3 regions of the Brevibacillus sp. M2.1A genome follow, and region 1 is predicted to be linked to each of the others. Evidence: riboswitches for the same ligand, from Rfam matches in the RefSeq annotation. Region 1 holds a riboswitch; each other region holds the start of a gene.
The links. Region 1 has a riboswitch for lysine ahead of HP567_RS08680 (amino acid permease). Riboswitches for the same ligand answer to the same signal wherever they lie in the genome.

Region 1 (4,094 bases):
CACAAGGAAACGATTTTTGCTGGAAAAGCTCAGGCATCGTAGCAGCAGGTTCGTCCATCTACCCTAAGCTGGTCCAATTGACCCCAGCTTCATAAATGAACAGATAAAAAGGGTGAGCTTTAGCGCTTCACCCTTTTTCCTTTTTCCGTTCACGAAAACGGCGGACCTTCATCAAGTTTCCGCACATTTTGTCATCACACCAGCGGCGCACCCGGTTGCGGCTTTCATCATAAAACACCCAGCGGCAATCCTCGTTGTCACATATTTTGATTCGCTCAAGATGCTGTGGGGCAAGCAACTCCGCGAAAGAAGCAGCAATTTGTGCCATCACGAGCGGCCAGCCCTCTGTTGAGCTAGATTGCTTTTGCCTGTAGCCGCCCTCCTCCTCTACAAACAACACCTGCCTATGAAATGGGGCGAGGGCCAATACTTTGTTCAATTCCACAAGGTCCTCCTCTTGGAATCGGTCCCCATGCACAACGGTTTCCAGCATACGTCTCAAACGTTCGCGCAACTGCAAAAGAGACGCGGCATACTCCTCATCCATAGGTAGCGGAGCGGTTAGCTTGTATGTTTGCAAAAAGGATGACAGCCATTCCTGGTTCTCCAGACGATTTTCCCAACGACCAGAACCGCGCCAATCCCTCCAATCACTATTTAAAAAATCGATACAAAGCCAGTCCATGGCATCATCTCTCCTGACGAAACCCTTCATTTTTCTCTCTTGTATGACCATACAGGATATGGTAATCTCTATTTGTAACCACCGTAATTAAATTAACTGGTTACACACTCATTTCTTACTGTTATTATAGCGTTTCATCAATCTGTTTCACAGACGAGGAGGAAGCGTATGAATCGGAAGGAATTGCTTTTGCACGGATGGGAATGTGCGTATGACAAGGAAGACTGGTATCCCCCCTTAAAAGAAGTGCTTTCCGGAGTATCAGCAGCGGAGGCTAGCTGGCGCCCTGTAGGAGAAGCAGCTAACACAATCTGGGAAAACGTCAGTCATCTTCTGTATTACAAAGAACGTCTGTTGCATCGTCTTTTGGACACCGAATTTCATGGCTCTGCCGAGACGAACGATGATACCTTCACCCCATCCGGCGGTCCTGATGACGAAGAAGCTTGGCAAGCTACCCTTTTGCGAATGGAAAGCGTCCATCGCAACATTCATGAACAGCTTTCCTTGCTGACGGATGAAGAGTTAAACCAGAAGGCTACCTATACACCGATTTACCAAAACGTCATGAGTCTTGTCTTGCATGATGCGTTTCATACGGGACAAATTGTCCAAATTCGCAAGCTGCAAGGCTCTTGGCCTGCCAGACGCTCATTTGAATAACAAAATTTCACATTGATTAATCCCGAACAATCCTTTATATTTGATGAATCACATAATTTCATACATGTTATCCTCATCTTTCACGGTGAGGATAGAGGTCGCGGCTTTTATATCATCCTGTACGAGATTCAGAGAAAATCAATGACTCCAGGTAAGGAAAATCCGCCGAAACTCATATCGCGTCTCTGTGCGATTGGGTTGGGGCTGTACTCGAAAGGGGCAGAACTGTCACGTTTGCATGCCAAGCAAACGTGGTGAGCTATCTTCAGTGAAGGCTTGGTGGGGATTGGATGATACCGCCCTATGCCATTTTTTGGCTATGGCGGTTTTTTAATTTCCGACCTTCCTTCTCAAAAATCAAGAAAGGTCGTGCAAGCAGCTTATGTCACAAAATCAATTGCAACGTGGTTTAAAAGCCCGACACCTGACGATGATCGCCATTGGCGGGTCGATTGGGACGGGATTGTTTCTCGCGAGCGGAGGCTCGATTCATTCCGCCGGGCCAGGTGGAGCGTTAGTCGCCTATCTCGCCATTAGTATCATGGTTTACTTTTTAATGACTAGCTTGGGGGAAATGGCCGCCTTCATGCCTGTTTCCGGTTCATTTTCGACGTATGCCACACGGTTCGTCGATCCATCTCTCGGCTTTGCTCTCGGTTGGAACTACTGGTACAACTGGGCCATTACCATTGCCGTCGAGCTGTCAGCTTCCGCACTCATTATGAAATATTGGTTCCCGGATACCCCAGCGATAGTGTGGAGCGCTTTGTTCCTCGGATTGCTGTTCGCCTTGAATCTCCTGTCTGTGAAAGCCTATGGAGAATCTGAATATTGGTTCGCCTTGATTAAAGTAATAACGGTTATCATCTTTATTATTGTCGGTGTGTTGATGATTTTTGGCATTATGGGCGGTCAAGCAGTTGGCTTCCAAAACTTCACCAAAGGCGACGCGCCATTCAATGGCGGCTTCATGGCCCTGCTCGGTGTCTTTATGATTGCCGGATTCTCTTTCCAAGGGACGGAGCTGGTTGGTGTCGCAGCTGGAGAGAGCGAAGACCCCGCCCGCAACATTCCGAAGGCCATCCGTCAAATTTTTTGGCGCATCCTGCTCTTCTACATCCTCGCTATTTTGATCATCGGGTTGTTGGTTCCATACGATAATCCAAATCTGATCAGTGGCGACCTGACGGATATTGCGATCAGTCCGTTTACGATTGTATTTGAAAATGCCGGATTTGCTTTTGCAGCATCCGTCATGAATGCCGTTATTCTCACGTCTGTATTGTCTGCTGGTAACTCTGGCATGTACGCATCTACACGCATGCTGTGGAACTTGGCGAAGGAAGGAAAAGCACCAAAATGGTTCGCAAAAGTAACAAGTAATGGCGTACCTATCAATGCCTTGATCTTGACTGCGCTCATCGGCGCCCTTGCTTTTCTGTCCTCTCTGTTTGGGGAAGGCGAAGTGTACGTATGGCTTTTGAATGCGTCTGGTATGTCAGGCTTCATCGCTTGGCTGGGAATTGCCATTAGTCACTACCGTTTCCGCAAAGCGTTTATCGCTCAGGGCCGTGACTTAAGCGAATTGCCTTATCGGGCAAAGTGGTTCCCGTTTGGACCGATTTTTGCCTTCATCATTTGCTGTATCGTTATTTTGGGGCAAAATTACTCCGCATTCTTGGGTGGAACGATCGACTGGTATGGCGTCGCGGTCTCTTACATTGGTTTGCCTCTGTTCTTAATCATTTGGCTCGCTTATAAAGTCACGCAAAAGACAAAGCTCGTCCCTCTTGAACAAGTTGACTTCAGCATGGATGAATACACGAAATAATCGAAGAAAAAATACGGACTTCCGTTATCTGAACGGGAGTCCTTTTTCATGCTAAACAGTATATTAATAATTGCCCGAAAAGAGCCGATAGTATAGAAAAGAAGCAATAGAGATCCGTTTCCTTCCGTTCTCGCAACTCATACTAGTCATCTGATAAAAGGTAACCATGATCTCCTGCCTTCACGACTGAACATGAATCCATGTGAGGAGAGTAGAACATGCACATCCAATCGAATAACCGCTACCTACCCCCCCAGCTATCCACTAACCAACTTGCACCCCAAATGGTGACAGGAACTCGTTTAGAATTGCCCAGATTGCCCGAGTACGATACAGTAGATCTTCGTTCTCACAAAGCACGCGAGCTCCCTGCTGATGCCATCGAACACCACAGCGTCCAATTTTTCTTTAGCACAGAGATTAACCAGCGCTTGGATAAAATTTTCGCAGATAAACCACCTGAAGCTCGTAAGGCCTTTGATCAGATCCTCGAACGTAATTTTTTCAACTCCCAATCCACCTACACGGATGAAGAAAGAGCTGCTTTGGTAGAGGTCGGATTAACCCAAGGCAAATATTTGGCAGACCAATACATGGCTGATGAAAAAAATGCTGCTGAATTTTTGGATACCCTCCATCTGCTCGCTAGCGTTGCCAAAACACGAAAAGTTGACCCTGCGACTGGCAGTGTCAGCTACGTAGAGCTTCCGCAAAAACCACATGGGGCGCCGGACGACTATGTCAATCCGTCCAAACTGATGGAACGATATGACCCGGAAGCCTACAAAAAAATGCAAGCGGCTACCACCAATCAAACAGAGAAAGTAAGCATGCTGATTCAATTCGTCAAAAAGCTGCAACATCGTCCAGACTGGATCGCACAATACCGGAACGAACAAGCTACACTTCTCTCTG
Region 2 (4,094 bases), 2.8 Mb from region 1:
GAAGAAGGAGCGGCTGTTTGTCGTCAAATGCCTGCAGTTTGCTTCATCGGACATCGTAGGGAAAAAAGCGATACTCGCTGAGCTCTCCCGCTTTGATGACCCAACTGCCCAGAGAGAGGTAATGGCGCAATTGCAGGGATGGCGTGAAGTCGTGGTAACGTACACAGAAAACTTTGGGTGGAAAAAGTTATTTCAAATGGTGCCCATTGCGGGTATTTTGTTCGGGGCGTATTTGAATCGCTCAACCGTACAGGATGTCGCCGAAGCGGGGATGATGCTGTACCGCAAACGGCGCATCCTGGAGCGGCTGCGCGATAGCGAAAAGAGTGGGGAGATTACAAAGACCACTCTTCAGCAGTAAGAGCGTAGATAAGATGGTCCTCCCATACGCCGTTAATTTGTAAATAGCGTAACGAAAGGCCTTCCTGGCGAAAACGGTTTTTTTCCAAGACACGAATGGAGGCTTGGTTGCGAGGCATTACAGCCGCTTGTACCCTGTGTAGCCCAGCATCCGTGAAAGCAAAGCGAAGGGCAAGATTTACGGCTAATGTCGTATAGCCTTTGCCATTGCACGCCTGATCCATGAAGTAACCAATCGTTGCATTTTGCCATGCGCCGCGTGCGACATTTGACAACGCAATACGTCCAATCATCTTTCCGGATTCCCGGGAGAATACGCCGAAAGCATAGGCCGTGCCACGTTCAAAATCATTCTGCGCTTGTGAAATCTGTTCTTGCTGTACTGGGAGGGTCAGAAATGAAGCGGGGCGGATCGGTTCAAATGGTTGGAGAAAGTCATGATTGCGCAGCCGAAGCTCTAGGAGCTCGGCTGCGTCTTGTTGGTGGAGAGGCCGTAAGAGAATCTCGTCCGTATGTAGTGTCATGAGATCAATCCTCCTGAAAAAGTTGGATTGATAGTATAGCATGTGCCAGACTATTTGGGAAACACCGATTATCCGAGCAATTCAGCAAACGATACCCCAAATGCTTTGCAAGTTTCCACTTCTTTTGCAGTAGGAGAAAGCTCGATTTTCAATCCTTCCATTGGTGTTTCTGCTCCCCGTTCGCTCGCCTTTTTCAGCAAAATATCAACTGCTGCACCGACATGCTCATAAGCGGAGTCGCAAGAGCCAAAAGCAACAACCTTTTTCCCGCTAAGGTCAATATCGTCCATTTCCTCATAAAAATCCATGCATTCATCTGGGAGTTCGCCGTCGCCCCATGTGTAGGCGCCAAGCAAGATTCCGTCGTAAGCCTCGAGTTCTTTTGCGTTTGCATCCATCACTTCTTTTATCTCCAGCTCAGCACCAGTGGAACGAATACCTTCTGCAATTGCTTCAGCAATTTCCTGTGTATTCCCTGTCATGCTCGCGTAAACCATCAAAATGCTCATAAAACGTAAACCCTCCAATTGGATAATGAGTATCATTCTCAATAAATAAAATAATGAAAATGAGAATCGTTGTCAATAATTTTTTTCTTATTGCCACGTTTCATTGATTTTGGTAGAGTTAAATAAAATTATAATAATGTACTCTAAATAGAGGTGCGCCGAAGAAGAGTAAGTCTTTTCGCAATCTGCCAGGGGGCAGGAGAAGGAAGAAAGGCTAAAGCGCCGAAGCTTATGCTATGCCCCTACGTAGCACAGGCTGGGGTGTCTCATGAAAAATGAACATCCTGTCACAAGGGACCTTACGTCTTTTTGTGGAGCGCTATTTATGATTTGCTTATGTAGCATCAAGAGCAATGAGATAGCGAATGCACTCATTGCTTTTTTTGATTTACCATGCTGTTATTTTGAGGAGGATGTAACAATGAATATGATGGATGCCAACGAAATTATCGCGTTTATCCAAAAAAGCGAAAAGAAAACACCCGTGAAAGTATATGTGAAAGGGAACCTGGAGGGAATCGACTTCGGTGCGAGCTCCAAAGCGTTCATTACTGGTCCTACTGGTGTTGTTTTTGGTGAGTGGAAAGAGATTGAGCCAGTGCTCGCTGCTAACGCAGACAAAATTGAAGATTATGTAGTAGAGAGTGACCGTCGCAACTCCGCCATTCCATTGCTGGATACAAAAGGGATTCAAGCGCGTATTGAGCCAGGCGCAATTATCCGTGACCAAGTGACAATTGGTAACAACGCGGTCATTATGATGGGTGCTTCCATTAACATCGGTGCAGTTATCGGTGAAGGTACAATGATCGACATGAATGTTGTAGTAGGTGGACGTGGAACTATCGGGAAAAACTGCCACATCGGTGCGGGATCGGTTATCGCGGGCGTTATCGAGCCGCCGTCTGCACAGCCAGTTGTTGTCGAAGATGATGTTGTCATCGGAGCAAATGCAGTCATTCTGGAAGGTGTACGCGTAGGAAAAGGTGCTGTCGTTGCAGCAGGTGCTGTCGTCATTGAAGATGTACCTCCATACGTAGTAGTTGCGGGAACGCCTGCACGTGTGATCAAGCAAATTGATGAAAAAACTCGTTCCAAGACAGAGATCAAGCAGGAGCTACGTCAGCTGTAAGGGAGAGAGTGCACATGGACTGGCGTTCGCTCGATGAACAATATATCGTCTCCTCTTACAAAAGACTTCCGATTGCCATAGACAAAGGCGAAGGAAATTACTTGTACGATACGAACGGGAAGAGTTATCTCGACTTGTTTACCGGACTCGCGGTAAACGTTTTGGGGCATTCTCATCCGCGCATTGTACAGGCTCTGCGTGAGCAGGGAGAGCGCTTCTTGCATATTTCCAATGTATTTTTAAACAAGCCGGCTATTCGTTTAGCCGAGCGTTTGGTTGCGAACAGCATCAGCGGTAAGGTGTTTTTCACCAACTCTGGTGCAGAGGCCACAGAGTCTGCCATCAAGCTGATTCACAAATGGACAAAAAACGAGGGAGCTGGTCGTGAAGGCATCGTTGTCTTGCGCAACAGCTTTCATGGGCGAACACTCGGAGCAGTGCGTCTGACGAGGCAGGCTCACGTCTATCAAGACTTTCCTCAGCCAGCTTTTCCTGTTTATGAATTGGATGTGGAGGACACGGCAGGATTGCGAGCGATTTGCCAGGAAGCAAGACCCGCTGCGGTCCTCATGGAGCCAGTATTGGGTTCTGGCGGTGTCGTACCGTTATCCGAAGCGTTCTTGCGAGAGGTAGCTGCGATCTGTGAGCAAGAAGGTATGCTCTTTGTCATGGACGAGATCCAGACAGGAATGGGCAGAACAGGAAAGCTCTTTGCTTATGAGCATGCAGGCGTAACGCCAGACCTTATCCTTTTTGCCAAAGGTATAGGGGGAGGGCTTCCCCTCGGCGGTGTCATCGCTGGTCCAAAGCTGATGAATCAGTTCAAACCAGGGGATCACGGAACGACATTCGCACCATCGCCACTGTCTGCTGCCCTGGGGAATGTCGTGTTGGACGAATTGCTTGATCCAGCCTTCATCGCTCACGTAGAAGAAGTGATTGCGTACCTGTGGTCGGGTTTGGAAGCGTTGCGAACGCGCCTTCCGGATCAGCTGCAATCCCTGCGCGGAAAAGGCTTGATGGTTGGAATTCCGCTCTCTTCCACCCCGGAAGAGGTAAGCCACTTGCAGCAAGCATTGCTTGACGAAGGAATTCTCGTTGACGTGACGCAGAAAACGATTGTTCGTCTGCTTCCGCCATTGACGTTGACCAAAGCCGATGTGGACCGTTTCCTTGCCGTGTTTGAGGAGCAATTAACAGCAAGAACAAGTACGAAAAAGGAGGCGTAGACCATGACGACTTCCTTGTTTACACAAATTCGCCGAGACCTGCACCAAATACCGGAGCCAGGCTTCGCTGAAGTGAAGACGCAACAATACTTGCTTGATTATTTGAAAAAGCTGCCTCAGGAGCGAATCGAGATCAAAACGTGGCGGACAGGCATTTTGGTCAAGCTGGCAGGAACAGAGCCAAAACGATTAATTGCCTGGCGGACGGATATGGATGGCCTGCCGATCGTAGAGGAAACGTCCTATCCGTTTCGATCGCTTCATGAAGGATACATGCATGCTTGCGGGCATGACATGCATATGGCAATTGCTCTTGGCCTCCTGACGCATTTTACCGAGC
Region 3 (4,094 bases), 570 kb from region 1:
CCGAATGCCGGAGATGCCTCCGAGGTAAAGAAGCTGCTGGATCGCCTCTATCCGTTGCGAAAATGCCGCAATATGCCCAAGCAGGTTTGTCTTTACTACCATTTGGGGCAATGTCTTGCGCCCTGTGTATACGAGGTATCGGCTGAGGAAAATCAGCGTTTGGTGGATGAAATCAGCCGGTTCCTCGATGGTGGCCATGAGGAAATGAAGCAAACCCTTACGGAAAAAATGCTCCAAGCCGCAGAAAACATGGAGTTCGAACGAGCCAAGGAATATCGCGATCAGATCAAGAGCATCGAAGCGGTGATGGAGAAGCAGAAGATCACGTTCACCGATACGGTAGACCGCGATATTATCGGGTTTGCTGTGGAAAAAGGCTGGATGTGTATCCAGGTGTTCTATATGCGAAAAGGGAAGATGATCGAGCGTCAGACGACTTCCTTTCCATACTATGGCAGCGAAACCGAAGACTTCATGTCTTATGTGAGCCAGTTCTACTACGATAAGCAAAATGCGCTGCCGAAAGAAATTTTGCTCCCGCAAGAGAGTGAACCAGAGCTTTTGAGTGAATGGCTGGGCATCAAAGTCCATGCGCCGAAAAGAGGCAAAAAGCATGAGCTCGTGAAGATGGCTTCCGAGAACGCCCGCATTGCTTTGCAGGAGAAGTTCGCCCTGATGTCTAAAGACGATGCTCGGACGGTCCAAGCGGTGCATAATCTTGGTCACATTTTAGGGATTCCGGTTCCTCATCGAATTGAAGCGTTTGACAACTCCAACATTCAAGGAACAGAGCCTGTGTCTGCGATGATTGTCTTTACAGACGGGCGCCCTGACAAAAAGGAATACCGCAAATTCAAGATCAAAACCGTCGAAGGACCAGATGATTACGGCTCCATGCGAGAAGTCGTTCGGCGACGTTATTCTCGCTTGCTAAAAGAAAACCAGCCAATGCCCGACCTGATTGTGATTGATGGTGGAAAAGGCCAAATCAGTGCGGCTATGGACGTTCTGGAAAACGAGCTCGGTCTTTATATTCCTGTCTGTGGACTCGCGAAAGACGAGAAGCACCGTACTGCTCAGCTCATGTACGGAGATCCGCCAGAGCCTGTGAATCTTAGACGTGACAGCTATGAGTTTTATTTGTTGCAGCGCATCCAAGACGAGGTCCACCGTTTTGTTATTACGTTCCATAGACAATCCCGGACCAAAACGATGCTCTCGTCGCAATTGGATGAGATCCCGGGTATCGGTGAAAAGCGGCGCAAGCTGTTGTTCTCTCATTTTGGCTCTTTGAAGAAAATGCGCGAGGCGACCGTCGAAGACTTCCGCCAATTAGGGATCGGCGACAAGCTGGCAAAAGAAATCATCGGGCATCTGCGCAAGCTCGACACTTAGCAAATGTAACTTTTGGAGTAACCTTTAAAAAGGAATTGATCCATTTTTAGACTCATGATATAATCCGATTCAAACAGAATAGTTAGCCTCACTTCCATTATGGAGTGAGGTAGAGGCGCGAAAACCAAGAGTACCACCCTGAGATCGGGTATCTGTGAAGGGGACGGGAAAGGGGAATTCGCCGAAGTGTGGAGGGAAACCCGCTTTTCTCCATGCTGGGTCTGCGTTGAACAAATGCAGGACTGTCATCTGCACAATGACCAATTGTCAGATGGAGAGCTATCTCACGGTGTGTCAATGTGAGTTTTGATGGTGATGACTGTCAATCTTCGTTGTCCGCGTGTATTGGGAGGGAGGAACCGGTATGTCGAAACAGTAGGCAGCGGCAGGTCTTATTCCTTGTCGGTGCCTTTTTTGTAAAATAAAAATGCAAGACTTTTCCTTATAGAGAAAATAGTGAAAAACCATACGATACGAGATAAATACCAACATTGGATATGAGAAAAAGGGAGAGAAGCCGCATGGGGTTGATCGTGCAGAAATACGGAGGCACCTCTGTAGGTACCATTGAGCGAATTTTACGAGTTGCGGATCGAATTATCAGCTACAAAGAGGAAGGACATGATGTGGTAGTCGTTGTCTCTGCGATGGGGAAATCTACTGACGTATTGGTAGACATGGCCAAGCAGATTAGCGCATACCCATCCGAGCGTGAAATGGATATGCTGCTGACCACGGGGGAGCAAGTATCGATCGCGCTTTTGTCGATGGCCTTGCATACAAAAGGCTACGACGCTATTTCTCTTACGGGCTGGCAAGCTGGAATCACCACGGAGGCGATTCACGGAAGAGCGCGGATCAAGCAGATTGATCCCGAGCGGATTCAATCCGAGCTCGGACGCGGTCGTGTGGTCATCGTGGCAGGATTCCAAGGGATCAGTGACGAAGGTGAAATTACGACGCTCGGCCGCGGTGGATCGGATACATCTGCGGTTACACTTGCAGCGAGCTTGAACGCTGAGAAATGCGAAATCTTTACAGACGTGTCCGGGGTGTATACAGCTGATCCACGAATGGTTCCAGCTGCGAGCAAGCTGGATACGATCTCGTATGATGAGATGCTGGAGCTGGCGAACCTCGGTGCAGGGGTTCTTCATCCTAGGTCAGTAGAGGCTGCGAAAAAATACAAGGTAAGGCTGGTCGTCCGCTCCAGCTTTACTGCCGAAGATGGTACGTACGTTGAGGAGGTTGCCAACATGGAAACAGGTAGAGTAGTAAGTGGAGTTGCACATGATGAAGATGTAGCCAAAATCACGGTTGTCGGCATGCCTGCCAAGGTCGGGACGCTCTCCCGTCTGTTCAATACGCTGGCAGACAACCAGGTGAACGTCGATATTATTATCCAAAGCTCTTATGATGCGACTGTTACGAATATTTCTTTTACAGTTGCAGCGGATGACCTGAAAAAAGCACTGGATACGCTGGACAGAAACAAAAACGAGCTTGGTTTTGAAAAAGTCGATTTCGAGGAAAGCTTGACCAAAGTATCCATTGTTGGCTCCGGAATGATCAACAATCCAGGGGTTGCTGCCGAAATGTTCCGCGTTCTGGCAGAAAAAGAAATTTCTATTAAAATGGTATCTACATCTGATATCAAGGTTTCTTGCGTCATTCCAGCAGCCTTGACGGAGCTGGCTGTTCGCAGTCTGCATTCGGCCTATGGTCTGGATGTTGAGGAAACCGCAGTCGTGCACGGCGTATAAAAAATGGATGCTCCCTCTCCCTTCCTTATAGGTAGAGGGGGCATTTTGTTCATGACGCCACTTGTACGGAGATACGTATGTCAGAAGAGCTTTCCATTTCGATTTTGCTAAACGTTTCTCTTTCTTTCCATTGCTCAATCATACCAGCGATGATCCCGGCTTCAAAGGAAAGACTGCATCCTAGTCTTTCTATAGACTGATAGCTAAAAATGGAATGAGTGAGTGAATAGACGATCGTTTGTTTGGTCTCCTCCACGACGTCTAGCTGGCCTAATCCGAGCCGAATAAAAGGCATAATCGGACCTGTTGCAGATTGAATGGGGATTTGGCGGCCCATATTTTTTCCTATCCAATAGAGAATATGGTTTTCACTATCGCCTAGCAGGGTACTAGTCAGCGTTTCGCGTAGAAGATGATAGCCAAGGTAGGGCATATTCATTCTTTCCGCATAGGGAATGGTCTCTGGCGGCAACAGTGCTGCAAGCTGATCCTTCTCTTTCATATGTGCTTCCCTCCTGTCTGTACTAGATTATGAGAAGGGACTCGCATTCATGACATCGTAAGAGAAAAAATAGCTGGACTAAACAAAGTTATTCTATCAATGTATTTAGTACATTGATTGTCTTGACGCTCTGTGTCGACAAGAGTACAATTGGATTTGGTCAAAGTTTTGCCCAACTTTTTCTCGTATTTTGACACATTCCGACAAATTCATTTGATCTAGTGAACGCAGTCTTTTTGTGAACGGCTTCAAGACGCTGTACATAAAATGATCGTGGCGGTTTTGCTATGTCTAATGGGTGAGGCAATGGGTTAGGATATTGGGGAAAGGTCTATCAAAACGGTCGAAGCCGTTTTGGACCGCTTGCGGTGACGCTTGACGTTTTTCACAGAATTGAGAGTTACATACATTGAAAGGGGGACCATTGTATGGCG

Region 2: another riboswitch for lysine. It lies ahead of dapD (2,3,4,5-tetrahydropyridine-2,6-dicarboxylate N-acetyltransferase); the one in region 1 lies ahead of HP567_RS08680 (amino acid permease).
Region 3: another riboswitch for lysine. It lies ahead of HP567_RS11385 (aspartate kinase); the one in region 1 lies ahead of HP567_RS08680 (amino acid permease).

Annotation. Positions count from the first base shown of each region.
Region 1 is NZ_JABSUY020000001.1:1,752,898-1,756,991, reverse strand. It holds gene HP567_RS08695 (inositol monophosphatase family protein) at 1-95, shown strand, start outside; gene HP567_RS08690 (CGNR zinc finger domain-containing protein) at 128-685, opposite strand; gene HP567_RS08685 (DinB family protein) at 854-1,348, shown strand; lysine riboswitch at 1,433-1,618, shown strand; gene HP567_RS08680 (amino acid permease) at 1,731-3,179, shown strand; gene HP567_RS08675 (hypothetical protein) at 3,398-4,094, shown strand, end outside.
Region 2 is NZ_JABSUY020000001.1:4,588,471-4,592,564, reverse strand. It holds gene HP567_RS22075 (EcsC family protein) at 1-361, shown strand, start outside; gene HP567_RS22070 (GNAT family N-acetyltransferase) at 336-884, opposite strand; gene HP567_RS22065 (flavodoxin) at 953-1,393, opposite strand; lysine riboswitch at 1,534-1,723, shown strand; gene dapD (2,3,4,5-tetrahydropyridine-2,6-dicarboxylate N-acetyltransferase) at 1,815-2,525, shown strand; gene HP567_RS22055 (aspartate aminotransferase family protein) at 2,540-3,754, shown strand; gene HP567_RS22050 (N-acetyldiaminopimelate deacetylase) at 3,758-4,094, shown strand, end outside.
Region 3 is NZ_JABSUY020000001.1:2,320,118-2,324,211, forward strand. It holds gene uvrC (excinuclease ABC subunit UvrC) at 1-1,395, shown strand, start outside; lysine riboswitch at 1,498-1,685, shown strand; gene HP567_RS11385 (aspartate kinase) at 1,917-3,158, shown strand; gene HP567_RS11390 (YslB family protein) at 3,208-3,660, opposite strand; gene HP567_RS11395 (succinate dehydrogenase cytochrome b558 subunit) at 4,089-4,094, shown strand, end outside.